Regions from separate parts of the Sphingomonas sp. 320_CC genome, predicted to be linked through region 1. Evidence: riboswitches for the same ligand, from Rfam matches in the RefSeq annotation. Region 1 holds a riboswitch; each other region holds the start of a gene.
The links. Region 1 has a riboswitch for cobalamin ahead of cobW (cobalamin biosynthesis protein CobW). Riboswitches for the same ligand answer to the same signal wherever they lie in the genome.

Region 1 (10,012 bases):
GGCAGGCCCCGGTCCTCGTCGGACGCTGCGGGGTTTGTGCATGACGACTTTGACGATGGAACGACCGACGCGGGTTTCGACCCGAAAGCGCATCGGTTGGATGTTCGCAGGCCTGGTCGCGGCCAACATCGCCGCGTGGTGCTGGGCGTTCTCGCTGTTCCACGCGCAACCGCTGATGCTGGGCACGGCGCTGCTCGCCTGGGGCCTCGGCCTGCGCCACGCGGTCGACGCAGACCACATTGCGGCGATCGACAATGTGACGCGCAAGCTGATGCAGGACGGCCAGCGCCCGATCGCGGTCGGCTTCTGGTTCGCGATCGGCCATTCGGGGATCGTGCTCATCGCGGCGGTCGCGATCGCACTGACCGCCAATGCGCTGTCGCAGTTCGAGGCATTCAAGCAGGTAGGCGGGGTGGTCGCGACCGTCATCTCCGCTGTGTTCCTGTTCACGATCGCCGCGATGAACCTGATCATCCTCCGCTCGGTCTGGCGCACCTTCGGCCATGTCCGCGGCGGCGGCACCTATGTCGAGGAGGACCTCGACCTCCTCCTCGGCAACCGCGGCCTGCTCGCACGTCTGTTCCGCCCGATGTTCCGGCTGGTCACGCGGAGCTGGCACATGGCGCCGCTCGGCTTCCTGTTCGGACTCGGTTTCGACACGGCGACGGAGGTCGCGATCCTTGGCCTCTCAGCGAGCCAGGCCGCCGACGGTCTCTCGATCGGTGTCGTCCTAGTCCTCCCCGTGCTGTTCGCGACCGGCATGGCGCTGGTCGACACCGCGGACGGCGTCGTTATGCTTGGTGCCTATGAATGGGCGTTCGTGAAGCCGATCCGTAAGCTCTACTACAACATAACCATCACCTTGATCTCCGCGATCGTCGCGATCGCAATCGGCGGGATCGAGACGCTCGCGCTGCTCGGATCGAAGCTCGGCTTCACCGGCGGCATATGGGACGTTGCAACGGCACTCGGCGAGAACTTCAATGGCCTCGGCTTTGCGATCATCGGCCTGTTCGTGCTCTGCTGGGTGCTGAGCTTCGCAATCTACCGCTGGAAACGCTTCGACGAGATCGAAGTCGTGCACGGATAAGCTAGCTCCTCTGTTCCCCAAGCTCGACGCGCTCTCGATCCTCCCCCGCCAGGGGGAGGTGGCGCGAAGCGACGGAGGGGGAGGACGACGATCACGTTTGTTCCGTGTCCTCCCCCTCCGTCTGGCAAGTGCCAGCCACCTCCCCCTCGCGGGGGAGCATCGAAAACTACCGATATGCGAATTGGCAGTCCCGCCAAACTGCTCTAACCCACCCCCGAGGCTCGGTTTCACCGAACCTCACAGATCGCGCCGGTGCCCTTCGGGGCTTGAATGGGAATGCGGTGCGGGAGTTCCTCCCAATGCCGCGGCTGTCCCTGCAACTGTAAGCGGTGAGCGAGACGCACACGCCCTTCACGAGAAGGGCAGCCACTGGGGAAACCTGGGAAGGCGTACGTCGAGCCTCGACCCGCGAGCCAGGAGACCTGCCAGCGCATATGGTCGCTCTTGCTACGATCCAGGGGATGGTCGCGGCACGGTACTCCGTCTGAGCGACGAACGCGTGCGGCCCTATGGTCGTGCGTGCGTGTGCTCGCAGGAGAATACCAATGCCCGATCTTTCAAAGGTCCCCGTCACCATCGTCACCGGCTTTCTCGGAGCCGGCAAGACCACGCTCATCAGCCACCTGATCCGCAACGCGAACGGCCGCCGTCTCGCCGTCGTCGTCAACGAATTCGGCACGCTCGGTATCGACGGCGACATCCTCAAGGGCTGTGCGATCCCCGATTGCCCGGCGGAGAACGTGATCGAGCTGGCGAACGGCTGCATCTGCTGCACGGTGGCGGATGATTTCATCCCGACCGTGGAGGCGCTCCTCGCGCTCGACCCGCGCCCCGATCACATCCTGATCGAGACCTCCGGCCTCGCGCTGCCCAAGCCGCTGCTCAAGGCGTTCGACTGGCCAGCGATCCGCTCGCGCATCACCGTCGACGGCGTCATCGCGCTCGCCGATGCCGAAGCAGTCGCCGCCGGTCGCTTCGCGCCAGATGTCGCTGCGCTCGACGCCCAACGCGCCGCCGACCCCAGCGTCGATCACGAGACGCCCTTGTCTGAGGTATTCGAGGACCAGCTCGCCTGCGCCGATATCGTGCTGCTGACCAAGGTCGATCTCGCCGGCCCCAAAGGCGTCGCCAAGGCACGCGCGGTGATCGCCGCCGAATCCGCACGGCCGCTCCCGGTGATCGACCTGACCGACGGTATCATCGATCCGCGCGTGATCCTGGGCCTTAACGCCGCCGCCGAGGACGATATCGCCAGCCGCCCGTCGCATCACGACGGCGAGGACGATCACGAGCATGACGATTTCGACAGCGTCGTCGTCGAGCTTGGCGAGATCGCCGACCCCGCCGACCTGACCGCGAAGATCGAGGCGCTCGCCCGCAGCGCCGACATCCTCCGCGTAAAGGGGTACGCCGCCGTCACCGGCAAGCCGATGCGCCTGCTCGTCCAGGCGGTCGGCGCGCGCGTCCGTACGCAGTACGATCGCCCATGGCGCGCCGGCGAACCGCGCCGCACGCAATTGGTGGTCATCGCCGAGCACGACCGGATCGACGAGGCCCGCATCAAGGCCGCGCTGGACGGCTGAGGCGCACGATGCACGTCGTCTTCCGCGAGACCCACGGGCTGGAGGAAAGCGCGGTCCCGCAGGACCTCGCCCAATCCCCCGCGGACCTCGTCGTCCTGTCCTTCTCCGACGGTGACCTCGGCGCGTTCGCCGCGGGCTGGAAACGTGCGGATGCGGCCGGTAGCCGATTGCCCTCGCTACGCCTCGCGAACCTGACCGCGCTCCAGCACCCGCTCTCGGTCGACACCTACATCGAACAGACGTTGGCGGGCGCGAAGGGCATCCTGATCCGGCTGATCGGCGGGCGCTCCTACTGGAGTTACGGCCTGCAACAGGTCGAAAACCTCGCGCGCGAGAACGGCATCGCGCTAGCCGTCCTCGCCGCAGACGGCCGCATCGACACACGCCTCGACGCCGCATCGACGATCCCGCTCTCGACGCTCCGCCGCCTGGCCCATCTCTGCGACACCGGCGGCGCAGTCGCAGCGCAGGCTGCCTTAGCTCAGTTCGCGCTCGCATCAGGCTGCTACGCTGGCCCCGTCACCGGCGTCCGCGCGATCGCGGACGTTGGCGGCTGGCAACCGCACGACGGCGTTACCTGTCCGGCCGCGTTCGATTTGAACGCGACACGCCCCCGCATCCTGATCGTCTTCTACCGCTCGTACCTGACCGCCGCCGACCTTCACCCGATCGAAGCGCTTCACGCTGAGCTAACCGCGCGAGGGTTCGACGTCATCGGCCTCTTCGCACCCTCGCTGAAAGCTCCCGACGCAGCCGGCTGGCTGAGCCGCTGGGTCACGGCGCTCACGCCGGCGGCGATCGTCAACGCCACGGCCTTCTCCGCACGAGGCGCCACCGACGCCACGCCTCTCGACGGCGCGGACGTCCCAGTATTCCAGATCGCGCTAGCCACCTCCGACCGCGCCGCCTGGGCCGGCGCCACCCGAGGCCTGTCGCCCGCCGACCTGGCGATGCACGTCGTCCTCCCCGAGGTGGACGGCCGCCTCTTCGCCGGCGTCGCCAGCTTCAAGGAAGCCGCCGCGCGAGACGGCGACCTGGAATACACCCGCCGCGAACACCGCGCCGACCCAGCACGAATCGCCGCCATCGCCGCGCGCATCGAAGCGTGGACAAACCTCGCCAGCAAACCCGTCGCCGACCACCGCATCGCGATCATCCTCTCGACCTACCCCGGCAAGGCATACCAGATGGCGCACGCCGTCGGCCTCGACGCACTCGCCTCCACGCAAGCGATCCTCGAAGACCTCACCGAGGCCGGCTACGCGATCACGCCCGACGCAACTGATCTCGCTACCTCACGCATCCACTGGCCGCTCGCGCAGTACCGCAAAGCCCTCGCGCATCTCCCCGAAGCGCTCCGCGACGACCTCCATGAAACCTGGGGCGAACCCACCGAAGACTTCGCCTTCACAGCGATCGACCGGGGCGGGGCGCTCGTCGCCCTCCAACCCGAACGCGGCCGCACAGAGCAACGCGCGGAGGAATATCACGACCTCTCGCGCTGCCCCTGCCATGCCTATGTCGCCTTCTACCTCTGGCTTCACGCACGAGGCACCGATGCGCTGGTGCATGTCGGGGCGCATGGCACGCTCGAATGGCTCCCCGGCAAGTCGGTCGCGCTGTCCGACGCCTGCTGGCCCGAGGCGCTGACCGGTGCAATGCCCGTCATCTACCCGTTCATCGTCAACGATCCCGGCGAAGCGGCCCAAGCCAAGCGTCGCATTGGCGCGGTCACGCTCGGCCACGTCCCGCCGCCGCTCGAACGCACGCGCACCGGCGCCGGCCTTGGTCGCCTCGAAGCGCTGCTTGACGAATTCTCCAACGCCGACGGACTCGATCCAGCCCGCCGCGACCGCCTGCAACGGGACATCCGCGACGAAGCCACCGCCACCGGCCTCGCCGCGACGCTGGGCCTTGACGACGCACAGTCCCAAGCCGAAGCGATCACCCGCATCGACACGTTCGTCTGCGACGTGAAGGAAAGCCAATTTGGCGACGGCCTCCACATCTACGGCCGCGGCGAGCAAGGCGATGCCGAACGCGCCGGTCTCCTGTCGGCGCTCCATGGCAAGCGCGTCGCGTCCGGCCCGTCCGGCTCGCCGTGGCGAGGCCGCGCCGACGTCCTCCCGACCGGCCGCAACCTCTACACGACCGACCCGCGCGCGGTCCCGTCTCGCGCTGCCCATACCCAAGGCGTGAAGCTCGCCGACGAACTCGTCCGACGCCATTTGCAGGACCACGGCGACTACCCGCGCAACCTCGTCGTCGACCTCTGGGCCTCGGCGACGATGCGCACCGCGGGCGAGGAGTTCGCGATGGCACTCCACCTGCTCGGCGCGGAACCGGTATGGGACATGCAATCCGACCGCGTGACGGGCGTCGAGATCCTCCCGCTCGCCAACTTCGACCGGCCCCGCATCGACGTCACCCTGCGCGTATCCGGCCTGTTCCGCGACGCCTTCCCGACGCTCTGCACGATGTTCGGCCAGACGGTTCGAGCCTTAGGCGCACGCGACGAACCGGCCGATTGGAACCCGTTCGTCGGCAAGCCAGTCACCGCGCGCGTCTACGGCCCCGAACCCGGCCGCTACGGCCTGAGCATGGGCGATGCCGCCGAGACCTACACGCCGGAAGCGCGCCTGACCGCCGGCCAAGCGTGGCTCTCCGCCTCCAGCCACGCGCTCGACGCCGATGTGGAAGGGGGCCAGGACACGTTCGACCCCGCCGGCATCCGCGACCGCGTCGCCGCCGCCGACGCCTTCGTCCACGTCCAGGACCTCCCCGAAACCGACCTTCTCCTCGCCGCGGATTACGCCGCACACGAAGCCGGCTTTGCCGCCGCGCAATCGGTCGCAGGGGGCGGCGCCACGCTCTACCATCTCGACGCACGCGATCCGAACAAGGCCAAGGCCCGCCCGCTAAACGAGGAGATCGCCCGCGTCGTCCACGCCCGCGCGGCAAATCCGGCCTGGGTCGACGGCATGATGCGCCACGGCTTCCGCGGCGGTGCGGAGATCGCCGCGACGCTCGACCATCTCGGCGCCTTCGCGCATCTCGCCAGCGCAGTCCGTCCCGAACTGATCGACCTCTATTACGACGCGACGCTGGGCCGCGACGACGTCCACGCCTTCCTTGCCGAAGCCAACCCCGGCGCACTCGCGGCGATGCAGGCGCGTTTTGCCGCGCTCCACGCAGCCGACCTGTGGCCGACCCGCCGCAATTCGATCCTCGCGAGCCTGGACCTGCCGGCATGAGCGCATTTGTCAAAGGCTGGTGCCCCAACGCATGGCGCCCGATGATGGCCGGCGACGGCCTGCTGGTCCGAATCCGCCCACCGCTCGGTCGCGTGACGCGCGAGCAAACACTCAGCCTGTGCGACGCGGCGGCGACGCACGGCAACGGCCTGATCGACTGTACCAGCCGCGCGAACCTCCAGATCCGCGGCGTCCGCGAGGATAGCTGGCGTCCATTGATCGACACACTACTCGATCTCGGCCTCATCGATCCCGATCCGATCCGGGAAGCGCGCGCGAACATTCTCGTCGCACCGGAATGGCGAATAGGTGACGACACCCACCGCATCGCCGAACACTTGCGCGCGCGCCTGGCGGACTTGCCCGAACTTCCCGGCAAGGTCGGCTTCGCGATCGACGCCGGCGTAGCGCCGGTGTTGCAAGACGCCCCCGCCGACTTCCGTATCGAGCGCGCTGAGTCTGGAGCGCTTATCCTGCGCGCGGACGGCGGGACCTTTGGCACGCCGGTATCGCCCGGCACCGAAGCCGACCGGTTGATCGCACTCGCGCACTGGTTCGTCGACAGCGGCGGCACCGCCAGCGGCCGCATGGTACGCCACAGCGCCACACTTCCGGATTGGGCAGCCCCAACAACCCCTCCAGCCGCAAGCGCGCCACCACTTCGCATCGGAAAGCATTCCCTCGGACTCGCGCTAGGCCTCCCATTCGGTCGGATCACAGCGCGCGCGCTGGCACGCTACGTCGACACCGAGCAAGCAATTCAAGCGATCCGCATTACCCCTTGGCATATCGCAATCTGCGAAGCCGACGCGGCGCTTCGCGTTGAGCCCGACCCAATCGACTTCATCACCGACTCCGCCTCGCCAACGCTTCATGTCGACGCCTGCGTCGGCGCGCCAGCCTGTCCGCAGGGCAGTGTCGAGACGCGCGCGCTCGCCCTACGCCTCGCCCCTCACGTCACCGGCCGCCTCCACGTCTCCGGCTGCGCCAAGGGATGCGCCCGCGCCGCCCCCGCCGACGTCACGCTCACCGGTCGCGAAGGCCGCTACGACCTCTCCTTCGACGCGCGCGCCGGCGCACCACCCTCCCGCGCAGGCCTCGACGCCGCGCAAATCCTCGCCCATTTCGGAGCCGCCTGAATGCCGTACGCCTATGAAACCGACGGCGCGGCGATCTACCGCCAGTCCTTCGCGATGATCCGCGCGGAGGCCGATCTCGCGCGGTTCTCGCCAGAGGAAGAGCCCGTCGCCGTCCGCATGATCCACGCCGCCGGGCTCGTCGGCCTAGCCGAGCACATCCGCTTCACGCCAACGTTCGCCAGCGAAGCCCGGCGCGCGCTGCAAGCCGGCGCCCCGATCCTGTGCGACGCCCGCATGGTCACCGAAGGCATCACGAAGGCCAGATTGCCCGCCGACAACCGCATCGTCTGCACGCTTCATGCCGCCGAAACGCCCGAACTCGCGCGGACGATGGGCAATACCAGATCCGCCGCCGCGCTCGAACTTTGGCGCCCACATCTCGCCGGCGCCGTCGTCGCGATCGGGAATGCGCCGACCGCGTTGTTCCACCTGCTCAACATGCTCGAAGACCCCGACTGCCCGCGTCCCGCGGCGATCATCGGCTGCCCGGTCGGCTTCGTCGGCGCGGTCGAATCCAAGGCGGCGCTATGGGCCGATCAGCCCGTGCCTTGCGTCGTCGTCGAGGGTCGGATGGGCGGCAGCGCGATCACCGTCGCCGCGATCAACGCGCTAGCGAGCGGCACCGAATGATACCGTTGCGAACTGGGGGCACGATCCACGGCGTCGGCTTGGGCCCCGGCGCGCAGGACCTGATGAGCGTTCGGTCGGACCGCCTCGTCCGCGACGCGCGCCACATCGCCTATTTCCGCAAGGCCGGTCGCCCCGGCCAGGCGCGAAAGATCGTCGAGGGCATGCTCCGCGACGACGTGATCGAGTTCCCGATGGAATACCCCGTCACCACCGAGATCCCGGTCTCGGACCCCCGCTACAACGACCAGCTCTGCGCCTTCTACGCCACCTGTATCGAGCACCTCGCCGCCCTGACGCGCACCGGCGAAGACGTGGTCGTGCTCTGCGAAGGCGACCCGTTCTTCTACGGCTCGTTCATGCACCTCTACACGCGCCTCCAGACGATCGCGCCCGTGCAGGTCGTCCCCGGCATCACCGGCATGTCCGGCGCATGGACCGCCAGCGGCGCGCCGATAACCTGGGGCGACGACGTCCTGACGGTCCTGATGGGCACGCTCCCCGAAGACGATCTCGTCCGCCGCATCCGCGACACCGACGCGTTGGTGGTGATGAAGATCGGCCGCCACCTCGCCAAGCTCCGCCGCGCCGTCGCCGCTGCGGGGCGCGAGACCGAAGCATGGCTGGTGGAGTACGCAGCGATGGCCGATCAGCGCGTGACGCGACTATGCGACGCGGAGGCGATCACGCCGTATTTCTCGATCCTGCTGATCCACGGCCAAGGACGCCGTCCGTGACCGGCTGGCTGGCGATCGCAGGCCTGGGCCCCGGCAACGACGCACTCGTAACCCCGGAGGTCACCGCCGCGCTCGCCGAAGCGACCGACGTCATCGGCTACATCCCCTATGTCGCGCGCATCGCCCCTCGCGAAGGCCTGACGCTCCATCCGACCGACAACCGCGTCGAACTCGACCGTGCCACGCACGCGCTACAACTCGCGGCGAAAGGCCACCGCGTCGTGGTGGTCTCGTCCGGCGACCCCGGCGTGTTCGCAATGGCGGCCGCGGTGTTCGAGGCGCTCGAAGCCGGTCCGCTAGAATGGCGAGACCTCTATATCCGTGTTCTTCCTGGCATCACCGCCATGCTCGCCGCGAGCGCACGAGCCGGCGCGCCGCTCGGCCATGATTTCTGCGCGATCAACCTGTCGGACAATCTGAAACCCTGGGCCGCGATCGAACGCCGCGTGCGCCTCGCCGCCGAAGCCGACTTCGCGATCGCCTTCTACAATCCGCGATCGAAAGCCCGCCCCGACGCACTGATCCGCATCTTCGAGCTCCTTCGCGAAACCTGCCAGGACGACCGCCCAGTGCTGTTCGCGCGCGCCGTCACCACCCCCGAAGAAACCCTCCGCATCGTGCCCCTGACCGAAGCTCGCGCGGACATGGCGGACATGCGGACGATGATCATCATCGGCTCCAGCCTTACGCGCGTTATCGAGCGCCCGGTGGGACCGATCCTCTACACCCCCCGGTCGGCGCCATGATCGAGCCAGCGCATCACATCCGCGACCGCGTGCACCTCGCGTCGAGCGGGCAGGGCAGGCCGATCGATCATGATCACCGTGAGCCCAAGCGCGCGCGCCGCATGCAGTTTGGCCGACGCCCCCGTGCCGCCGGCATTCTTGCAGACCACGACTTCGATGCGGCGCGACGCCATCAACCGTCGATCGCCCTCGACATCGAACGGCCCACGGTCGACCACGAGATGATGACGCGGCAACCCCGGCGGCTGGTCGGGCACATCGACGAACCGCAGCAGATAGTCGTGCTGCGGTTGCTCCGCGAACGCGTCGACATGCATCCGCCCGAGCGCCAGCATGACGCGCCGCGACGGCCCGCCCAGCGCCGCAACAGCAGCGTCGATATCGGCCACGCGCGTCCATCGATCGCCAGCGACCGGCAACCAAGCCGGCCGCGTCAGTGCAATATGCGCGACACCGGCGCGCTCCGCCGCGATGACCGCGTTCGCGCTCATCCGGGCCGCGAACGGGTGCGTCGCGTCTACCATATGCGTCACGCCCTCCTCGCGCAGATACGCGACCAGCCCGTCGACGCCGCCAAACCCGCCGATGCGCACCGGGATCGGTTGCGCTTTCGGTTCGGCAACGCGTCCGGCATAGCTGAGCACCGCATCGTCGCCGCGCGAGGCCAGCGCCGCGGCGAGCGCGCTGGCCTCGGTCGTGCCGCCCAGCACCAGGATGTTCGACATGGCTGACACTCCCTGGCTGACGATCATCGGTATAGGCGAAGACGGCGTGGATGGCCTGTCCGCTGCGGCGCAGGCCGCATTGGCACAAGCCGAGCTGGTGACCGGCGCCAC
Region 2 (10,012 bases), on a different contig from region 1:
GATTCGGTCGATGCACAGGGCTCTGCGGCACTGGTGCACGGGTCTGGGTTTGCGACCTTGTCCGGAGCCTATGCGCGCGGGGACGGCTTCACGCCGACCGTCGAGGAAAGCCGGGGAATCGTCGATCGCGCCGCGCCGTACGAGCAGGCGTCGGGCGCGCTGCGGACCGTCGTCGGGATCGGCTCGAAGACCGAATTGCAGATGAATGCGAGCGCGTTCACCGATCGGCGCGACCGGGGGAGCGACTTTACCGACAACAAGAGCGAAGGCGCGGACGCGAGCGTCCGGCTCATCGGGCGCGGGCGCTGGGGGTATTCGGCGCTGGCGTATCTGCAAACGCGCGCGTTCGCGAGCAGCTTCAACAGCATCAACGCCGCGCGGACGACCGCGATCCAGTCGCTGAACCAGTATAATACGCCCGCCACCGGGCTTGGCGGACGGATCGAGATCGCTCCGCCGCTGGGCGAGAGCATCACGCTGCGTCTGGGCGCGGATGTTCGCGATGTCAGCGGCAAGACGCAGGAGCTGTATACGTTCGTCAACACCGTGCCGACGCGGCGGCGCGAGGCCGGCGGGAGCACGACGACAACCGGCGTGTTTGCCGATGGGAGCTTGGTTGCTGGCGACTTCACGTTCAGTCTTGGCGGCCGGGTTGACTGGTGGTCGATCGACGGCGGCTATCTGTCCGAACGGCCGCTGGCCGGCGGCGCGGCGTTGACCAATCTTCGATATGCGGACCGCGATGGCAGCGAGACGACCGGCCGGGCGGGCGTAGCGTATCAGCCGGTGGAGGCGATCACGCTGCGCGCGGCCGGGTATCGCGGGTGGCGGCTGCCGACGCTCAACGAGCTGTATCGGCCGTTTCGCGTCGGCAACGATGCGACCGCGGCGAATGCGCTGTTGTCGCCGGAGCGGCTGACCGGGGTCGAGGGCGGGGTGACGCTGACGCCTGCGCCGGGCGTGAGCATCGCCGCGACGTATTTCTACAACCGGCTGAAGGATGCGGTGGCGAACGTCACGACGACCACGCCGACGCAGGTGTTGCCGGGGGTGACGACCTACCGCGTTCGCCAGAACCTCGACGCGATCCGCGCGCATGGGTTCGAGTTGAATGCGGCGTATCGGCCGGGTCCGTTTGGTGTTCAGGCGTCGTGGTCGCACACGAACTCAAAGGTCGAGGGATCGGGGATCACGGCTGCGCTGGACGGCGTGCGACCGGCGCAGACCCCTCGCGACCAGGTTTCTGGGACGGTCGACTGGCGACGCGACGCGGCGACGCTGTCACTGACGGTGCGGCATATCGGCCAGCAGTTCGACGACGACCAGAATACGCGCGTGCTTGGGGCTGCGACGACGCTCGATGCGTATGCAGCGTTGCCGATCCTGCGGTCGCTGGTTGCCGAGTTTCGGGCCGAGAATTTCCTCAACGAGCGGGTCGAGGCAGGGGTCAGCGGCGCGAACATCGTCGAGCGCGCCACCCCGCGGACGATCTGGGTCGGGCTGCGCTACGGCGGGCGGTGATATTCTTTCTGCTAAGGAAAACGAAGGCATCATGTTTCCCCGCGAAGGCGGGGACCCAGACTGGACTCCCGCCTTCGCGGGAGAACAAGGGAGGGAAAGCGACGTCCCGACTAACACGCCACCACCCCGGCGGAGGCCGGGGCCCAGTTGGCAAGGTCGCAGTAACGACGGACCGCGCTTAGTTAGTGACATTCCCCAACTGGGCCCCGGCCTCCGCCGGGGTGGTGCGGTGGACGGTGAGGGAGCTTACGATCCTCCCCCGCAAGGGGGAGGTGGCACCGAAGGTGACGGAGGGGGAGGCATGCGATCACCCCCGTTTCCGTGTCCGCCCCCTCCGTCTGGCAAGCGCCAGCCACCTCCCCCTGGCGGGGGAGGATCAGCAGGCCCCGCGTTGACCCGTGCCTGGCGCACGACTAATGCCGCGTACGTGAAGGGTTCCCCGCAACGGGATCAAAAGGGAAGTCGGTGCGCGGGCCGGGTCGTCACGATCCAAATCCGCAAGACCGGCGCTGTACCCGCAACTGTGACCGGATAGCGGCCACCCCGATATGCCACTGGGTCTCGGCCTGGGAAGGTGGGGTGGGCGCGGCGACCCGGAAGCCAGGAGACCTGCCTGTCACGGTCGATCCACTGCGCGGGCGGGTGTCCGGCGCGGACGAGTGCTCCGGTCCAGCCGGGTTTCCTCGAGCGAGAGACGTCTGGCCGCCCGGCGAATGGTCGCTGGCGGTTCTGGTTAGGACGCAGCCGAATGACGAAATTCTTCCTTCTCCTGAGTGCCGCGGCGATCGCATCGCCCGCCTATTCTCAGACCATATCCAACCCAGACGCCCCCGAAATCGTCGTCACCGCGACCCGCGCTGCGCAACCGCTGAGCGAGATCGGCCAGGCCGTGACCGTGATCGACCGCGCCGAGATCGAGCGCCGCCAGACCACCATCGTCTCCGACCTGCTCGCGACCACGCCTGGCGTCACCGTCACGCGTAACGGCACGGTCGGCGCGCTGACCAGCGTCCGCATCCGCGGTGCCGAGGCGGATCAGACGCTCGTCGTGATCGACGGCGTGCGCGTCAACGATCCCTCGTCGACCGGCGGCGGCTTCAACTTCGGCAACCTCCTGTCGAGTTCGGTCGAGCGGATCGAAATATTGCGCGGTCCTAACTCGGTGCCATGGGGCAGCCAGGCGATCGGCGGCGTCGTCAACATCATCACCGCCGCACCGACCGAAGGCGTCCAGGCGCGCGCCAACGCCGAATATGGCTATGCCGACAGCGTGTTCGCGAGCGCGGGCGTGTCGGGCAAGTCGGGTCAGGTGTCCGGATCGCTGACCGGCGGATATCTGCGCACCGACGGCATCTCGTCGGCGGCCAGCGGCACCGAGCGCGACGGCTATCGCCAATATGGCGCAACCGGGCGGGTCGGCGTCGAGTTCGCGCCGGGCATCGGCCTCGACCTGCGCGGCTATTTCGCCGACAGTCGCGTCGCGATCGACGGCTTCCCGGCCCCTGATTACGTGCTCGCCGACACCGCCGAATATTCGAAGACGCGCGAAGCCTATGGTTACGCGGGGCTCCATGCGAACTTCGCCGACGGTCGGTTCAACAACCGCGTGGCCTTCACGATCGCCGACATCAACCGCGACAATTACGACCCGAGCTTCGGCAGCGATCCGTCGTTCATCGGTCGCGGCCGCAGCGAACGCTACGAGTATCAGGGCGACTTCCGCCCCCTCGACCAAGTGCGCGTCGTCGCAGGCGTCGAGCGCGAGAACAGCCGCTTCAACGACGGCTTCACCTTCGCGGATACCGGCATCACCAGCGTCTACGGCCAGCTGATCGTCAAGCCGCTCGACGTCCTCACGATCACCGGCGGCGTCCGTAACGACGACCACGACGATTTCGGCAGCCACACGACGTTCGGCGCGAACGCCGCGCTGGCGTTGCGGACCGGAACCACCGTCCGCGCGAGCTATGGCGAAGGCTTCAAGGCGCCGACCTTGTACCAGCTCTTCTCCGACTACGGGAATCGCGGCCTCGATCCGGAGACCGCGCGCAACTTCGACGTCGGTGTCGAACAGGCGTTCCTCGACAACCGCGCGCGCGTCGCGGTGACCTATTTCAACCGGCGTACGCGCAACCAGATCGACTTCCGCGACTGCAGTCCGGCGGAGCAGACGACCGCCGGTTCGATCTGCGTCGACCGCCCGTTCGGCGTCTACGACAATATCGCCCGCGCCGAGGCGGACGGCGTCGAGTTCACCTTGGCGCTGCGCCCGGTCGACGCGCTGACGCTGACCGCGAACTACAGCTATATCGACACCGAGAACCGCTCGATCGGCAGCGATTTCGGCAACGATCTCGCGCGCCGTCCCAAGCAGACCGCGAGCGTCGACGCCGATTACCGGTTCGCGTTCGGGCTGTCGGTCGGCGGCACCGTGACGATGGTCGGCGACAGCTTCGACGACGCCGCCAACACCGTGCGACTCGACGGCTATGCGCTGGCGGGCGTCCGCGTGGAAATGCCGATCACCGACCAGATTGCACTGTACGGCCGCGTCGATAACCTCACCGACTCGCGGTACGAGACGGTCGCGGGCTACGGCAATTACGGTCGCGCGGCGTATGGCGGCGTACGGTTGCGGCTGAAGTGAGGCGCGGGGCGATCCTCCTCGCGCTCCTGCTCGGGGGCTGCGCGCAATCCCCCGGAGCGGGCGGTGGCGGGGGGATCGTCTCGACCAATCCGTGCGTGGATTCGGTGCTGGTCCGGATCCTGCCGCCCGCGCGGATCGCCGGGATCAGCCACTATTCGCAAGATCCGTCCGCGACATCGATCCCGCTCGCCGTCGCGCGCCGGTTTCGCGGCATCGCGGGGACCGCCGAGGAGGTGATCGCGCTCCACCCCGATCTCGTCATCGCCAGCACCTACACGCCGCCCGCGACTCAGGCGGCGTACGCGCGGGCCGGTCTGAAGACGCTGCTCGTCGGCATTCCCGACTCGATCGCGGAGAGCCAGGCGCAGGTCACGCAGATCGCCGATGCTGCCGGAGCGCCGATGGGCGGCGCGCGGATCAATGCCGAGATCGACCGCGCGGTGGCCCGCTGGAGCCACAAGGATGGACGGTCGCCGAGCGCGTTGCTCTATATCAGCGGCGATCTCGCGACGGGGGGGAGCACGTTGCTGAACGACATGATGACGCGCGTCGGCTTCCGAAACGCCGCCGCGAGCTACGGCTTGACGCATACCGGCACGCTGTCAGCCGAGACGATCGTGACGCAGCCCCCCGCCGTCGTGATCGCTTCCGAACGCGAAAGCCGCGGCACCGCGCTGCGCCACCGCCTGCTGCCGAACACGCCGCAAGCCGTCTTCCCGCGCGTCCTGATCAATTGCGGCGGGCCTACCATCCCGCCTGCGCTCGAACGCCTCGCCGCGATCCGGGCGGGGCTGTGATGCGAGCGCTTAGAATCGCGAACGGCTCACCGCCCGTGCTCCTCCCCGGCGGAGGCCGGGGCCCAATTGGGATGACCGAAGTAATGACCTGCCGCGCGCTGTCACGACTGTCCCCCAATTGGGCCCCGGCCTTCGCCGGGGTGGTGGCGGTGGTCGGTACGGGCGAAGAGGCGCTCTGATGACCCGCACGCTGAAACTTGCCGTATTGGCCGTCCTGGTCGTCCTCCTGTTCAGCCTGTCGCTCGGCTGCGGCAAGGTCTGGGTGCCGCTAGACGCGTGGTTCTCGAGCGACCCGCGCTGGTGGATCATCCTCGAACTCCGCCTGCCGCGCGCGGTGCTGGGGCTTGCGCTCGGCGCCACGCTCGGCCTGTCGGGAGCGGTGCTGCAAGGCTATCTCCGCAACCCGCTCGCCGACCCCGCAGTCGTCGGCGTGTCGTCGGTCGCGGCGCTGGCGGCGGTCGCGGCAATCGTGTTCGGGCTCGGCTCCGGCCCCGCGATCTTCGTCGCCGCGATGCTGGGCGCAGGCGGTGCGGTCGCGCTGCTCGCGGCGCTGACATGGCGGTCGCCGAGCGCGATCACCTTCATCCTCGCGGGCACGGTGCTGTCGAGTCTTGCCGGCGCGCTGACCGCGTTCCTGATCTCGATCGCGCCGAACCCCTATGCGGTCGCCGAGGTGATCGACTGGATCATGGGCGCGTTGACTGATCGCGGCTGGGACGACGTGACGCTCGCGCTGCCGCCGATGGTGGTCGGTGCGGTGCTGCTGTTGCTCACAGGCCGCTCGCTCGACGCGCTGGCACTGGGCGAGGCGGCGGCAAGGTCGCTCGGGATACGGATGGGTCGCGTCCGGTTGCTCGTCGTGCTGGGCACCGGCCTAGTTGTCGGCGCGGGCGTCGCGGTGACCGGCGTGATCGGCTTCGTCGGGCTCGTCGTGCCGCACCTCCTACGCCCGATCTTCGGCCACCGCCCGAGCGCCTTGCTGTTACCCTCGGCACTTGGCGGCGCAGCGCTCGTACTCGCTGCCGACAGCCTCGTCCGTCTCACACCCGGCGCTGGCGAAATCCGGCTCGGCGTTGCGATGGCGATGATCGGCGCGCCGTTCTTCCTGGGATTGCTGGTCAGGGAACGAGGCCGCGCATGGATCTGATCATCGACTCTTTGGGCGTGAAGCTCGGTAAGCGCGCTGTCCTGAGCGACGTATCCGTACACCTCCGTCCCGGCCGCGTCACCGCGATCCTTGGCCCCAACGGCGCTGGCAAGAGCACGCTCGTCAAAGCCGCCGCGGCGCTCGTCGACCGCAGCACCGGCAGCGTCCGCCTCGACGCGCAGGACGTCGCCGCGATGGACCCGAGCGCTCGAGCGCGCGCGATCGGCTATCTCCCGCAGGACGCAACGGTGCACTGGAACATCGTCGCGCGCGATGTCGTCGCGCTTGGCCGCCTGCCGCACCTCGGCGCGCATGCTGCTCCATCGCTCGAAGATCATGCCGCCGTCGACCGCGCGATGCACGATACCGAGACCGAGCATCTCGCGGATCGCCCGGTCGGCGAACTCTCCGGCGGCGAACGGGCGCGTGTCCTGCTCGCACGCGTGCTGGCGGGCGAGCCAGGTTGGCTGCTCGCCGACGAACCGCTCGCGAGCCTCGACCCGTCGCACCAGATCGACCTGCTCGCCCGCCTGCGAGGCTATGCGCTCGGCGGGGCAGGGGTGGCGATCGTCCTCCATGACCTCGTCCAGGCACAGCGCGCGGCCGACGACGCGCTGCTGCTCGCCGATGGCCGCGTCGTCGCGTTTGGTCCCGTCGCGGAGGTCATGACCGCCGACACGCTCGGCCGCGTATTTGGGGTCCGCGTTACCTCCCTAGAAGACGATGGCCGCCGCCTGCTCGTGCCGGTCGGACGCATCGAAGCAGCATAGACGGTCGACGCGCCGCGCCCGTGGCACTATCCCGCGCCGGGTGATCGATATTCCTGCCCCCCTCCGCCTGCGCCTAGACGGCGACGCTCTCGTCCAGAACTGGCGCACGCTCGACCGCATGAGCGGCACCGCAGCGTGCGGCGCCGCGGTGAAGGCGAACGGCTACGGTCTCGGCGCGATCGAAGTCGCAAACCGCCTGGCAGACGCAGGTTGCCGCGACTTCTTCGTCTCGAACTGGCAGGAAGCCGCCGAACTCGCGCCGCTGGGCCTGACCGTCTCCGTCCTCCACGGCGTCCGCGAAGAAGACATGCCCGCCGCGGCCGCCGGCTTCGCCCGCCCGGTCCTCAACACCCCGACACAAGTTGCGCGCTGGAAAGGGGCTGGCGGTGGCGCATGCGACGTCATGGTCGACACCGGCATCAACCGCCTGGGCGTGTCGGTGGACGATATTGCGGCCGGTCTGCTCGATGGCCTCCAGATCGAAACGCTGATGAGCCATCTCGCCTGCGCCGACGAGGATGTACCGATGAACGCGGAGCAGCGGGACCGGTTCGCTGCGCTTGCGGGCGCGACGGCGGCAAAGCGCATGAGTCTCGCCAACTCCGCCGGCATCGCGCTCAACGGCTATGCGTTCGACCTGACACGGCCTGGGCTGGCGCTATATGGCGGGGTCCCCCGCGCCGGCCTGGCGGATGCGATCAAGTTCGTGGTCACGATCGAAGCGCAAATCCTCCAGTGCCGCCGCGTACGCGCGGGACAAACGGTAGGCTATAACGCGACCTGGACGGCGCCGGCCGACACCGAGGTGGCGATCCTCAATCTAGGCTATGCCGACGGCTATTTCCGCGGATTTTCGAACTGTGGAACCGCATCGGCGGGCGGCATCGCGATGCCCGTTATCGGTCGCGTATCGATGGATCTCGTGGCCATCGACGTGACGAGTGTACCAGCAGTGCACGAAGGGACATGGCTCGCGCTCGATTTCGCGCTGCCCGATGCAGCCGCGGTATCGGGGATGTCGCAATACGAACTGTTGACCAGTCTTGGCGGACGCTATTCGCGAGTTTGGCGTTAACAAGCGCATCATGCGGCACCGCAGGCCGGCATCAGGACTTGCTCCAAGCAAAAAAAAGGCCGCCCCGTAAGGAGCGGCCTTTTCAGTTGGTAGATCGGCGGATCAGAACTTGGCTTCGAAGCCTGCGTACATGAAGCGGCCGACGTTCTCGTAGATGCCCTGCGCGCCGGTCGTGCCGGTGATGTCGTAGGGGGGCTGGCGGTCGAACACGTTGTCCATGCCGGCATAGAAGCGGAACTTGTCCGTGACGTCCGCACCGACGCGGATGTTGTGGTAGGTCACATCCGGGTAGAAGGTGAACGGGAACGCGTCGGGATCCCGAGCCGGGCGACCCTGGACCGAGTTCTGTGTCTCATACTCGGCGGCGACTGTCTGCTTGCCGACGTAACGGAAGTTGTAGTTAAGGTCGAACACACCGAAGTCGACATTGGCCGTGAACGAACCCGACCATTCCGGATCTCCGACTTCGAACTTCTGCTGGTCGATGAAGCTTGGGGTGTTGATGTCGGTATAGTTGTCGCGGTTGATCAGGTAGCTGACGATACCACGCAACGTTACCTTCGCACCGCCAACGTTATGGCTATAGCTCAGATCGGCATCGACACCGGATGTCTTCTGCTTGGCAAAGTTGAATGGACCCGACAGGAACGACTGCCCGGTCGCCGGGAAGGAGATCTGCGCGCCACCGTTGGTGACGCCGGTCTGACCGGCGAAGGTGCCGTTGGGATTACGCGTCAATGCCGCGCAATACTGATTGTTGATGCCGCTGGGGCTGTCGTAGCACTGGTTGATGATCGTCTGTGGCGCCAGCGCGAAGATCACGTTGGTGATCTTGATGTTGTAGTAATCGACCGACAGCGTAAGGCCCGGGATGATGCTGGGCTGGAGGATGAAACCGCCAGTAAAGCTGTCTGCGGTTTCCTCGCGCAGATTGGGATTGCTGCCGTTCAGACCGCTGATGCCGGAGGTCGGAACGTTGGTGAAAGGCTCCGTGATACCGTTGAACGTCTGGGTCGTCGGAACGCCTGCGGCTGCGCAGTTAGCCGCACGGTTCGGGCCGTTGCGGATATTATTCTGGCTGCAGGGGTCAATCAGGCCATTGAGGAAGGTCTGGCTCGGTGCCGAGAACAGATCCCCCTGGGTCGGTGCACGAACCGAACGGGCATAGCTGCCACGGAGACGGATATCGCGTACCGGCGACCAGGTCAGGCCGGCATTGTAGGAATACACGGTGCCGGTTGCGCCGATGTTATAGTCCGAAACGCGACCTGCGCCATCGATCGTCAGTTCCTGGAAGAATGGAACGTCCTTCAGCAGCGGAATACGGATTTCACCGTACGCTTCCTTTACGACCTGCGCCGGCGGGTCGAAGATCGGAATGGCGTTGAGGAAGGTCGCACCGCTCCGCGTGACGTCGTCGAATGCCGAATAGGCTGTCTCCCGGCGATATTCGCCGCCGATCGAGAATGCGACCGGGCCGCCCGGCAGTTCGAACAGCTGCGAAAGGTCGCCCGACACGAACGCGGTCGCATCATACTGGTCGGCCTGCTGGCGGCGGGTCGAGTTCACAACGAAATAGTTCAATGCCGAGGCGCTGGGTGCACCCTGGCCGAACAGGTTGACGGGAACGCAGCTCGCGTCGTCATTGGCTGTGCTTGCATCGGCGTTGATGCCGCAGACGATATTGCCACCGGCGTTGCGGACCGCATCCTGCGAGTTCTTGAACTTCTGGACGTTTACGTTGCCCTGGGTCGCATAGAACGTGTCCAGATGGCCGTAATTGAAGGCGGCCTCATAGCGCCAATCGGTGTTGAACGTGCCCTCGACGCCGGCAACGATACGATAGGTTTCGCGACGATGGTTTTCGCCACGGGCACCGAAATCGACGTTGATGCGCTGCGCCTGGAACGTGGTGGCACCAGGCGCCAGCGTCTGCGCGAGCACCGAGCGTGCCTGAGCCGTTAGGAACGGATTGTTGACGTTGTAGATCGCGGGCAGCGTGCCCTGCAGGAACGTCGGCTGGCCTTCCTGGATTGCGTCGACGCGGACATATTT
Region 3 (10,012 bases), 130 kb from region 1:
ACACCCACAGGGTCAGGCAATCGACCAGCATCACGACGTCCGGGCCGTCTTCGCTCTTCAGCGCCTCGCCAAGCGCCAGCGGAGCCTCGACGGTCCGCCACCGATCGTCGCGATCGGCACGATGGCGCGCGATCCGATCCTCCATCTCGCCGTCGAATGCCTGCGCGGTCGCGATATAGACGAGCCGCGTCGCGTGGTCCGTCGCCGCGGCTTCGGCCAAGGTTTGCGCGTGGCGGCTTTTCCCCGAGCGCGCGCCGCCCAGCACGAACAGGCTTTTTCCGAACGGCGTCCCGACCGATTGCATCCTACCGTTTCCTTCACGCTTGCTCGATGGGCCCGGAATGACGATGACGCCCGGAAGATCAAGCGAAAGCCCGCGGGCGTGAGTGAAAGACAATATGAACCCCCTGCGCATCCACGGTGGACGGATCGATCTCGCCGCCGTCCACTATCCGGATGCGCCGAGACCCTGGCTCGACCTGTCGACCGGCATCAACCCCTGCGCGTGGCCTACCGATCGCGTTCCGACGGTCGATCTGCACAGCCTCCCCTCGCCCGCAGCGATCGCCGATCTGGAAGCGGCGGCGGCGGCGGTGTTCGGTACGACCGCGGACCGGGTCGTCGCGTTGCCCGGCAGTGAACTCGGTCTTCGGATGCTGGCTGCACTGGACCTGCCTAGCCCCGTCCGGTTCGTCGTGCCGAGTTACGCCACGCATGCCGAAGCGATCGACGGCGCCGTTCCGATAGCGCGGGATGCGATCGGGACGCTCGCGGACGGCACGCTGTTGCTGGCCAACCCCAACAATCCCGACGGCCAGTGCGACACGCCGCAACGCTTGCTGACGATCGCCCGCAGCGGTGCCTTCCTGATCGTGGACGAAGCGTTTGCCGACGTCGCGCCCGGATCTAGCCTCATTCCCCTGCTCGGCCCCGACGATCGCGCGATCGTGTTTCGGTCGTTCGGCAAATTCTTCGGCCTGCCCGGCGTGCGGCTCGGGTTCATGATCGGGCCGCTGGAGCACGTCGCCGAGATACGACGGCGGCTCGGCAGCTGGCCGATATCGGCGCACGCCGTGGCCTATGGCATCGCGGCCTACCGAGACGCCGAATGGATCGCTGCCGCGCGGGTCTCGATCGTCGAACGCGCAGAGAGGCTCGACACGATGTTGGCACGTCATGGCCTCCAAGCCCGCGGCGATTGCGCATTGTTCCGGCTGATCGAGGACGACGCGGCACCAGCGCTGTTCGAACGGCTTGCACAGGTCGGCATCCTGACTCGATCGTTCGACCACTCGACACGCTGGCTGCGTATGGGCGTCCCTGGCGATGACGAAGCCTTCGCGCGGCTCGACGAGGCGCTTGGCGGTGGTTGAGCCAGTCGCCGTGCTGGCGATCATGATGGACGCAGCGATCGGCTGGCCGGCGCCGCTCTATGCGCGGATCGGTCATCCGGTTGGCGGCTTCGCGCGAATGATCGGATGGGCGGAGACGCGCTGGAACCGCCCTACGCTATCGGACACGATCCGCCGTGCCGCCGGTGTCGTCACGATCGTTGCACTCATCGCAGTGGCGGTCGGCGTTGCGCTCGCTGCGACTTCCCTCGCGCGGCTCGTTCTTGGTCCCATGGCCTGGATCGCGATCGGCGCGATGGCGGCGCCGGGCCTCGCGATCCGGAGTCTGTACGACCATGTGGTGCCGGTCGCGCGCGCCGTCGATACCGGCGACCTTGAAGCTGCCCGCGCCCGCGTCGCTATGATCGTCGGTCGGGACGTCGCGACACTCGACGAAGCCGGCGTCGCGCGCGCCGCGATCGAGAGCCTCGCGGAAAGCGTCTGCGACGGCGTCGTCGCGCCGCTGTTCTGGCTGCTGGTCGCCGGCCTGCCCGGCCTCTGGGCGTACAAGGCCATCAACACCGCAGACAGCCTGATCGGGCACCGCGAGGACCGGTGGCGTGCATTCGGCTGGGCGGCGGCCAGGACCGACGACCTCGCCAACCTCATCCCCGCCCGGCTCAGCGGCGTTTTGCTTTGCGTTGCCGGCTGGGGCGGTTGGCGGACGATGGCACGCGATGCCGGCAACCATGCCTCACCCAACGCAGGGTGGCCCGAGGCGGCGATGGCCGGCGCGCTCGGCCTTCGTCTCGCCGGACCGATCGCCTATGACGGCATCGTCACTGCCAAGCCGTATATCGGCGACGGAAGCACCCACGTATCCGCCACTGACCTCCGCGCGGCGCTCGGCATCTATCGCCGGGCCTGCATCCTTCTCCTCGTCATCGCCGGAGTACTCGCATGGCGGCTCTGATGCTCCAGGGGACCGGCTCCGACGTCGGCAAGTCGGTGCTCGTCGCCGGACTGTGCCGCGCGTTTGCGAACCGTGGCCTGTCGGTCCGCCCGTTCAAGCCGCAGAACATGTCGAACAACGCCGCGGTTACTGCCGACGGCGGGGAGATCGGCCGCGCGCAGGCCACGCAGGCGATCGCGTGTCGGGTCGAACCAAGCGTCGACATGAACCCGGTACTGCTCAAGCCACAGGGCGATCGCACGTCGCAACTGATCGTCCGCGGGCAGGTCCGCGGAACGCTCGCCGCCGCGCGGTGGCGGGAAGGGCGCGAAGGGCTGCTCGTCGACGTGCTCGACAGTTTCGAGCGGCTGTCGGCCAGCTGCGATCTCGTCGTCGTCGAGGGTGCGGGGAGCCCAGCTGAGGTCAACCTGCGCGTAAGCGACATCGCCAACATGGGCTTCGCCCGCGCCGCCAACGTCCCCGTGATCCTGGTCGGCGATATCGATCGCGGCGGGGTGATTGCCTCGATCGTCGGCACGCGCGCGGTGATCGACCCTGCCGACGCGGCGATGATCCACGGCTTCCTCGTCAACAAGTTCCGCGGCGACCCCGCACTGTTCGACGACGGCTATCGGGCGATCGAGGCACGCAGCGGATGGCGCGGCTACGGCGTGGTACCCTGGCTAACTGACGCCGCGCGCCTGCCCAGTGAAGACGCCGTGATCCTCGAACGCCGCTCCGCGTCGGTCGACCGTCGCGTAACGATCGCCTGCCCGATCACGCCGCGGATCGCCAATTTCGACGACCTCGATCCGCTGCGCCTAGAACCCGGCGTCGCGCTCGTGATGGTCCCACCAGGCACGCCGATCCCTGCGGCGGACATGATCGTCCTTGCCGGATCGAAGGCGACGATCCCCGACCTCGCCTTCCTTCGTGCACAAGGCTGGGACATCGATATCCTCGCGCATCACCGACGGGGCAGGCCGGTACTCGGGCTGTGCGGGGGGTACCAGATGCTCGGTCGGAGCATCGCCGATCCGCACGGTATCGAAGGCGCGGCAACCTCGATAGCCGGGCTCGGGTTGCTCGATATCGACACCATCCTGACGCCGACCAAAACGCTCGAGCGGATCGAAGGGACCGCAAACGGTGCACGGTTCGAAGGCTATGAGATGCACATGGGCGTGACGACTGGCACCGATCTGTGCCGTCCCGTCGGCCACCGCATCGACGGCAGCGCGGAGGGTGCGACGAGCGCGGACGGGTTGGTCCACGGCAGCTACGTCCACGGCCTGTTCGGGCTTGCCGAGCAACGCGCGGCGTGGCTGGCGCGGCTCGGCGTCGACGCGGTCGGACCGGACCATGCTGCCTCGATCGATGCGGCGCTCGACGCGATCGCCGCGACGCTCGAACGTCACCTCGATCTCGATGCGATGCTCGCCCTAGCCCAGCGCGCCGGCTGACGCACCGACGATGGCGAAAGCGAGCAGGACGCCCGTCTCGACAAGCTCGATCCCCGCCCCGTGCGCGTCTCCGGTCACGCCCCCTAATGTACGCCGCAACCACGCAGCGACGGCCAGTATCAGGAGCGGAACCGCCAACAGCGCGGGAACCGCGACGGCAGCCAGCGCCAGCAGGAGCCCCCAGCCGACAAGGTCGCGCGATCGGACTGCGCCGGCGACCGCAGCGCCCAATCCGCCTACCCGCATCGGCGGCAACAGCACTGCCCAGGCCAGCGGCCCCATCCTCGACGCAAACGGCACCAAGATGATGAGCCACCACGCCGTCAGCCCGACCGCGTGCAGCAGCACGAGCTTGGCGGTCATCTGAGCGACGATCGCGACGACGCCGAAGCTGCCGATATGCGGATCGGCCATCACCGCGAGCAACCGCGTCCGATCGCCATGCGCCGCGCCCAGCCCGTCGGCGAGATCGGCCAGCCCGTCGAGGTGCAATGCGCCCGTGACGGCGATCCACGTCAGCAACGCGGCGCACGCCCCGGTCCAGGGGTCGATCGATGCACCTGCCCGTCCCGCCGAGGCGACGAGCACGCCGATCGCCAGTCCGACGAGCGGATAGTATCGGATCGCCGCGGCAAAGTCGGGAGCCCCGGCCTCGACGCGCGGCATCGGCAGGCGCGTCAGGAAACCGAACGCGACGACCAGCCGCTTCACGTCGCCAGCCCGACGATCTGCACCGTCCGATCCGGCTCCGGCCAGATCCGCAACGACACAAGCGCGGCATAAGGCAGGTCGAACGCCCATGTCCGGCGACGATCGAACCCACACAGGTCCGCGAGCGCCGCCCGGATAGCGCCACCGTGCGTGACGACCAACGTCGGCACCGACGGAAGTACCGCCAAGGCATTGCCGACCCGGTCCAGCAACGACGACCATCGCTCACCGTCCGGCGGCGGAGCAGCGTCCGGATCGTCGTGGAACCGAGCGAAGGCCGCCGGATCGATATCGGCTGGACGCATTCCGTCCCACGCTCCGAAGTCGAGTTCGCGCCACCGTCGATCGACCTCGCCGACGATGCCCCGCACGCTGCCGATCGCCGTCGCGCAATCGCGAGTACGCTTCAGGTCTGACGACACGATCGCGGCAACCTTCAGCCCTGCGGCTCGCCGGACGCACGCCGCAACGCCGGCCTCCGTCACCGGATCGTCCGTTCGCCCCAGCAACAGGCCTTTGCGGACGGGCGCGCCATGCCGCATCAGGTACAGCATGTGCGAACCGGTCACGCGACGGAGACCCCTGCCTCGGCAAACGTCGCCATCTCGTCATGCGTCGCCAGCGCCGCGCGGACGAGCAACGTCGCCACCGCCGCGCCGCTCCCCTCGCCTAACCGCATGCCCAGCGACAACAGGGGATCGAGGTCCAATGCCCGCAACAATCGCGCATGACCCGGCTCGGCCGACACGTGGCCGGCAAGACAATGCGCGAGAATATCCGGGCACGCAGCGGCGATCGGCGAGACCGCGGCACAGCATATGAAGCCATCGAGCATGACGGGTACGCCTGCGAGACGCGCAGCTATGACCGCGCCTGCGATCGCCGCAAGTTCACGACCGCCAAGCCGGCGTAGCGTCTCGAACGGCGTGCTCAGTGCGTCCCGGTGCAGCGCCAGCCCGGCCTCCACGGTCGCGATCTTGCGGGCCATGCCGTCGTCGTCGACTCCGGTACCGGGCCCGACCCAGTCGCGTGCCGATCCATCGAAGCTGGCGAGGCACAGCGCGGCGGCGGAGGTCGAGTTGCCGATCCCCATCTCGCCGAGCACGATCAGATCGGGTGCGTCCGCAACGACGGCGGCGCCCGCGTTGATCGCCGCGAGGCATTCCTCCTCCGACATCGACGGGGCGACGGTGAAATCGATGGTCGGCCGGTCGAGATCGAGCGGGACGACTCTGAGATCGAGCCCCGCCGCGCGCGACAGCGCGTTGATTGCCGCGCCGCCATGTTCGAAATTGGCCACCATCTGCGCCGTGACGGAGGCCGGAAACGCACTGACGCCGCGATCGACGATGCCGTGATTACCCGCGAAGATCACCACCCGGCCGCGATCGAGCCGCGGGCGTTCATGGCCCTGCCAACCGGCCATGAAGACGGCAATCTCTTCCAACCGCCCGAGCGAGCCCGGCGGCTTGGTCAGTTGCCCCTGCCGCGCCACTGCCGCCGATCGAGCGGCTTCGTCCGGCTGCGGCAACGCGCTCAAGGATGATAGAAATGCCCCGGCTGTCGGAAAAAAAGTCATTCCACGACGAACCCGGCAGGCGGCGTGCGGGTGATGAAATGGCCCTTCACGCCCTGCGGCCATTGTTTGAACGGCACCTGTCCGAACGCACTCTCGCCGTAGAGCCGTGCGTAATCCAGGATCGCACGGGCAGCGTCTTCGGTCGGCTCGAAACGGCCTAGCACATAGCCGACCTTGGCGGGTGCGCGCAGATGGATGGTGCAGAAATCCTGGCACGCGAACAGGCACGGCATTTCCTGCACGGCTACGTCGGCATAGGCGGGATCGCTCGCCTGCACTGCCTTCAGCGCACTGACCAGCCGCGCGCCGCCACGCTGGCCCTGCTCGTCGTCGCGCGCGTCGGCGGAATGGCGGCACGTGTTGCACGCGACCACCGCGACGCCGTCCTCGACCGGCTTCAGCATGTCCGTTCCCGGACGATCTTGGAATGATGTGTACTTGGCATAGGAACCCCTTCGGACAGTCGGTCCCGCACCGCGCAAAGGGCGAGAAGCGGACGCCTCCTGCCTTCGCGCGACGCGAAGCGATGTCGTCGCTCGGGGTGTTACCCGTCCGTTCGGCGCACCCTGGCCGGACGAAAGACGACCGCGACGGGCAGGTCTCCTGGCTCGCGGGTCAACGCCGTCCGCGCCGCCTTCTCGGGAACATCCCAATGGCATGAGGCACAATGGCTCGCCGCGTACAGTTGCAGGGGCAGCCGGGTGTTTCCCGTTCCCATTTTCATCCCCCTCGGCGTGAGCATCGGGGGAACCTGTCGCGGGCGAAGCGATAGGCGGGAGGAAGACCCGGCGCAAGACACGGCTACGTCGGTCAGAAGTCCGCCAGCCGTCCCCACGCCCTCCCGTCATCCTGACGAAAGTCAGGATCCAGGGTAACGGGCGGCAGCCTTCGTGGCTCTGGGGCCTGACTTTCGTCAGGATGACGGACGGTCCTCGTAACGGACCGTAGAGTAGGAAGCCGCCTAGAACTCCACGCCCGCCTGCGCCTTCACGCCCGACCGAAACGGATGCTTCACCTGCGTCATCTCGGTCACGAGGTCCGCCACCTCGATCAACGCATCAGGCGCGTTCCGCCCGGTCACCACGACATGCGTCATCTCCGGCTTCGCCGCCAGCACCGCCAGCACCTCGTCGACCGGCAGATACTCGTAGCGCAACACGATGTTCAGTTCGTCCGCCACCACCATTGCATAGGACGGATCGGCGATCATCCGCTTCACCTCGTCCCACGCCTCACGCGCCACCGCGATGTCGCGGGCGCGGTCCTGCGTGTCCCAAGTGAAGCCCTCCCCCATCGGCTTGAACTCGCACAGCGCGGGGAACGCATCGAAGATCGTCTTCTCGCCGGTCGCCATCGCGCCCTTGACGAACTGCACCATGCCGACCTTCCGCCCATGCCCGATCATCCGCACCGCCATGCCGAACGCGGCGGTCGACTTGCCCTTGCCCTTGCCGGTGTGGACGATGATCAGCCCCTTCTCGATCGTCTTGCTCGCGACGATCCGGTCCTGGACCTCCTTGCGCTTGGCGCTCTTGGCATTCTGTTCGTCGTCGGTCCGCATGATCAAGTCCTCTCGTCCTCCCGATGGCGGATCGCGCCGCGCGGCGCTAGAGCGACCGACATGCTCCGCATCACCGACCTCAAGCTGCCGCTCAACCACGCCGACGAAGCGCTCCCCGCCGCGATCCGCGACCGCCTGCGCGTTACCCCGCGCGACCTGATCCGCTACACCATCGCCAGACGCGCGCACGATGCCCGCGACAAGATGGACATCCAGCTCGTCTATTCGGTCGATGTCACGCTGAAGAACGAGGACACCGTCCTCACCCGCTTCCGCAAGGATCGTCACGTCCAGCGCACGCCGGATACCGGCTACCGCTTCGTCACCAAGGGCGGCGCGAGCTACACCGGCCCCCGCCCGGTGGTGGTCGGCGCGGGCCCATGCGGGCTGTTCGCCGGCCTGATCCTCGCGCAGATGGGGTTCCGCCCGATCATCCTCGACCGCGGCAAGGTCGTCCGCGAACGCACCAAGGATACCTGGGGTCTCTGGCGCAAAAGCGTCCTCAACCCCGAATCGAACGTCCAGTTCGGCGAGGGCGGCGCCGGCACCTTCTCCGACGGCAAGCTCTGGAGCCAGATCAAGGACCCGCGCCACTTGGGCCGCAAGGTCCTGACCGAGTTCGTGAAAGCCGGTGCGCCACCCGAAATCCTCACCGAAGCGCATCCGCATATCGGCACCTTCCGTCTCGTCACGATGGTCGAGAGCATGCGCGAGACGATCGAGGCGCTCGGCGGCGAATACCGCTTCTCGACGCGCGTCGACGGTCTCGACATCGTCGAGGAGGCCGGCACTCGCCAGCTTCGCGGTCTTCATCTCAGCACCGGCGACTATCTCGAAGCCAACCACGTCGTCTTCGCGGTCGGCCACAGCGCGCGCGACACGTTCGAGATGCTGCATGCCAAGGGCGTCTACGTCGAGGCCAAGCCGTTCTCGATCGGCGTCCGCATCGAACACCCGCAATCTTGGATCGACGAAGCGCGGTTCGGGCCGTGCGCGGGTCACCCTGACCTCGGCGCGGCGGCGTACAGCCTGTCGCACCACTGCAAGAACGGGCGCACGGTCTACAGCTTCTGCATGTGCCCAGGCGGCACCGTCGTCGCCGCGACCTCAGAGGAGGGCCGCGTCGCGACCAACGGCATGAGCCAATATTCGCGTAACGAACGCAACGCGAACTCGGGGATCGTCATCGGCATCGACCCCGAGCGCGACTATCCCGGCCACCCGCTCGCCGGGATCGAGCTGCAACGCCATTGGGAATCGCGCGCCTATGTCGCCGGCGGCTCGAACTACAAGGCGCCCGCGCAACGTATCGGCGACCTGCTCGCGGGGCGCGCGTCGACCGCGCTAGGCTCAGTGATCCCGTCGTACAAGCCGGGCGTCCATATGACTGACTTGTCGGAGTGCCTGCCCGAGTTCGCGATCTCTGCGCTGCGCGAGGCTTTGCCTGCATTCGGACGCGAGATCCCCGGCTACGACCATCCCGACGCGGTGCTCACAGGGGTCGAGACGCGCACCTCGTCGCCGGTCAGGATCACGCGCGGCGATGATTTCGTGAGCCTCAACACGGCGGGGCTTTTCCCGGCCGGCGAAGGCGCAGGCTATGCGGGGGGTATTCTTTCCGCCGCGGTCGACGGCATCAAGGTCGCGGAAGCGGTTGCGTTGAGCCTCACTGCCTAAGCCGTTTCGTTCCCCCTCGAAGGCGGGGGGCCAGGAGCCACGAATACCTGCATTCGTTACCCTGAGCTCGCGCCTTCGCGGTAGAACAGAGGGTTGTGGCAACTGACTTATGACCCTGCCAAGACAAAACACCACCCCGGCGAAGGCCGGGGCCCAATTGGGGGATGCCGCTAACTGAGGCCGAGCATCGTTACTCCGACCTTTCCAATTGGACCCCGGCCTTCGCCGGGGCGGTGCACGTCGACGGCGACCGAGTTTGCGACAGAAGCCTGCAATGGGACCAACGCTTCCTCGGACTAGAGTAAGAGTCGCACAGTCCACGTGCTAAGCAAGGTCCAGATCGCCCTCCAGCCCCTCACTTCCGCGGCTGCGGCCTCGTCTCGATCAGCCACGCCCGCGGCAGCCCCGTCGGCTTCACCACCCCATCCAAACGCCGAGCACTCACCAGCGCGACACGCTTCAGGATCATCTGGTCCTTGAATGCATCCATCCCGCCGCCGGTCGGCTTGGCAAGGATGCGCTTCACCACGTCCATGCCCGCGACGACATGCCCGAACGCCGCATAGCCCGGATAGCCCGCGCGCGCGTCCATCGCCGGCGCCGGCCCGACTGTGATGAAGAAATTCCCGCCCGCCGACGCCGGCGTCATCCCGCGCGCCATCGAGATCGTCGCGTCGAGATGCTTGATCCCGGTCATCGCGGTAGTCTCGAGTGGAAACGGCGGCAGGATCCGCCGCG

Region 2: it holds a riboswitch for cobalamin, as region 1 does, so the genes downstream of both, AC59GX_RS12090 (TonB-dependent receptor plug domain-containing protein) here and cobW (cobalamin biosynthesis protein CobW) in region 1, are expected to answer to the same signal.
Region 3: it holds a riboswitch for cobalamin, as region 1 does, so the genes downstream of both, AC59GX_RS17620 (DUF1636 domain-containing protein) here and cobW (cobalamin biosynthesis protein CobW) in region 1, are expected to answer to the same signal.

Annotation. Positions count from the first base shown of each region.
Region 1 is NZ_JCAWAE010000004.1:294,332-304,343, forward strand. Features, by position in the region: gene AC59GX_RS17010 (HoxN/HupN/NixA family nickel/cobalt transporter) at 41-1,090, shown strand; cobalamin riboswitch at 1,324-1,534, shown strand; gene cobW (cobalamin biosynthesis protein CobW) at 1,636-2,673, shown strand; gene cobN (cobaltochelatase subunit CobN) at 2,682-5,927, shown strand; gene cobG (precorrin-3B synthase) at 5,924-7,066, shown strand; gene AC59GX_RS17030 (precorrin-8X methylmutase) at 7,067-7,696, shown strand; gene cobI (precorrin-2 C(20)-methyltransferase) at 7,693-8,430, shown strand; gene cobJ (precorrin-3B C(17)-methyltransferase) at 8,427-9,176, shown strand; gene AC59GX_RS17045 (cobalt-precorrin-6A reductase) at 9,152-9,901, opposite strand; gene cbiE (precorrin-6y C5,15-methyltransferase (decarboxylating) subunit CbiE) at 9,900-10,012, shown strand, end outside.
Region 2 is NZ_JCAWAE010000003.1:116,897-126,908, forward strand. Features, by position in the region: gene AC59GX_RS12085 (TonB-dependent receptor) at 1-1,521, shown strand, start outside; cobalamin riboswitch at 1,937-2,152, shown strand; gene AC59GX_RS12090 (TonB-dependent receptor plug domain-containing protein) at 2,270-4,168, shown strand; gene AC59GX_RS12095 (ABC transporter substrate-binding protein) at 4,165-4,965, shown strand; gene AC59GX_RS12100 (FecCD family ABC transporter permease) at 5,144-6,112, shown strand; gene AC59GX_RS12105 (ABC transporter ATP-binding protein) at 6,103-6,882, shown strand; gene alr (alanine racemase) at 6,932-7,957, shown strand; gene AC59GX_RS12115 (TonB-dependent receptor domain-containing protein) at 8,060-10,012, opposite strand, start outside.
Region 3 is NZ_JCAWAE010000004.1:421,442-431,453, forward strand. Features, by position in the region: gene cobU (bifunctional adenosylcobinamide kinase/adenosylcobinamide-phosphate guanylyltransferase) at 1-304, opposite strand, end outside; gene AC59GX_RS17590 (aminotransferase class I/II-fold pyridoxal phosphate-dependent enzyme) at 399-1,373, shown strand; gene cbiB (adenosylcobinamide-phosphate synthase CbiB) at 1,327-2,304, shown strand; gene AC59GX_RS17600 (cobyric acid synthase) at 2,292-3,746, shown strand; gene cobS (adenosylcobinamide-GDP ribazoletransferase) at 3,726-4,457, opposite strand; gene AC59GX_RS17610 (histidine phosphatase family protein) at 4,454-5,011, opposite strand; gene cobT (nicotinate-nucleotide--dimethylbenzimidazole phosphoribosyltransferase) at 5,023-6,036, opposite strand; gene AC59GX_RS17620 (DUF1636 domain-containing protein) at 6,033-6,440, opposite strand; cobalamin riboswitch at 6,613-6,806, opposite strand; gene cobO (cob(I)yrinic acid a,c-diamide adenosyltransferase) at 6,998-7,597, opposite strand; gene AC59GX_RS17630 (NAD(P)/FAD-dependent oxidoreductase) at 7,658-9,274, shown strand; gene AC59GX_RS17635 (peptidylprolyl isomerase) at 9,630-10,012, opposite strand, start outside.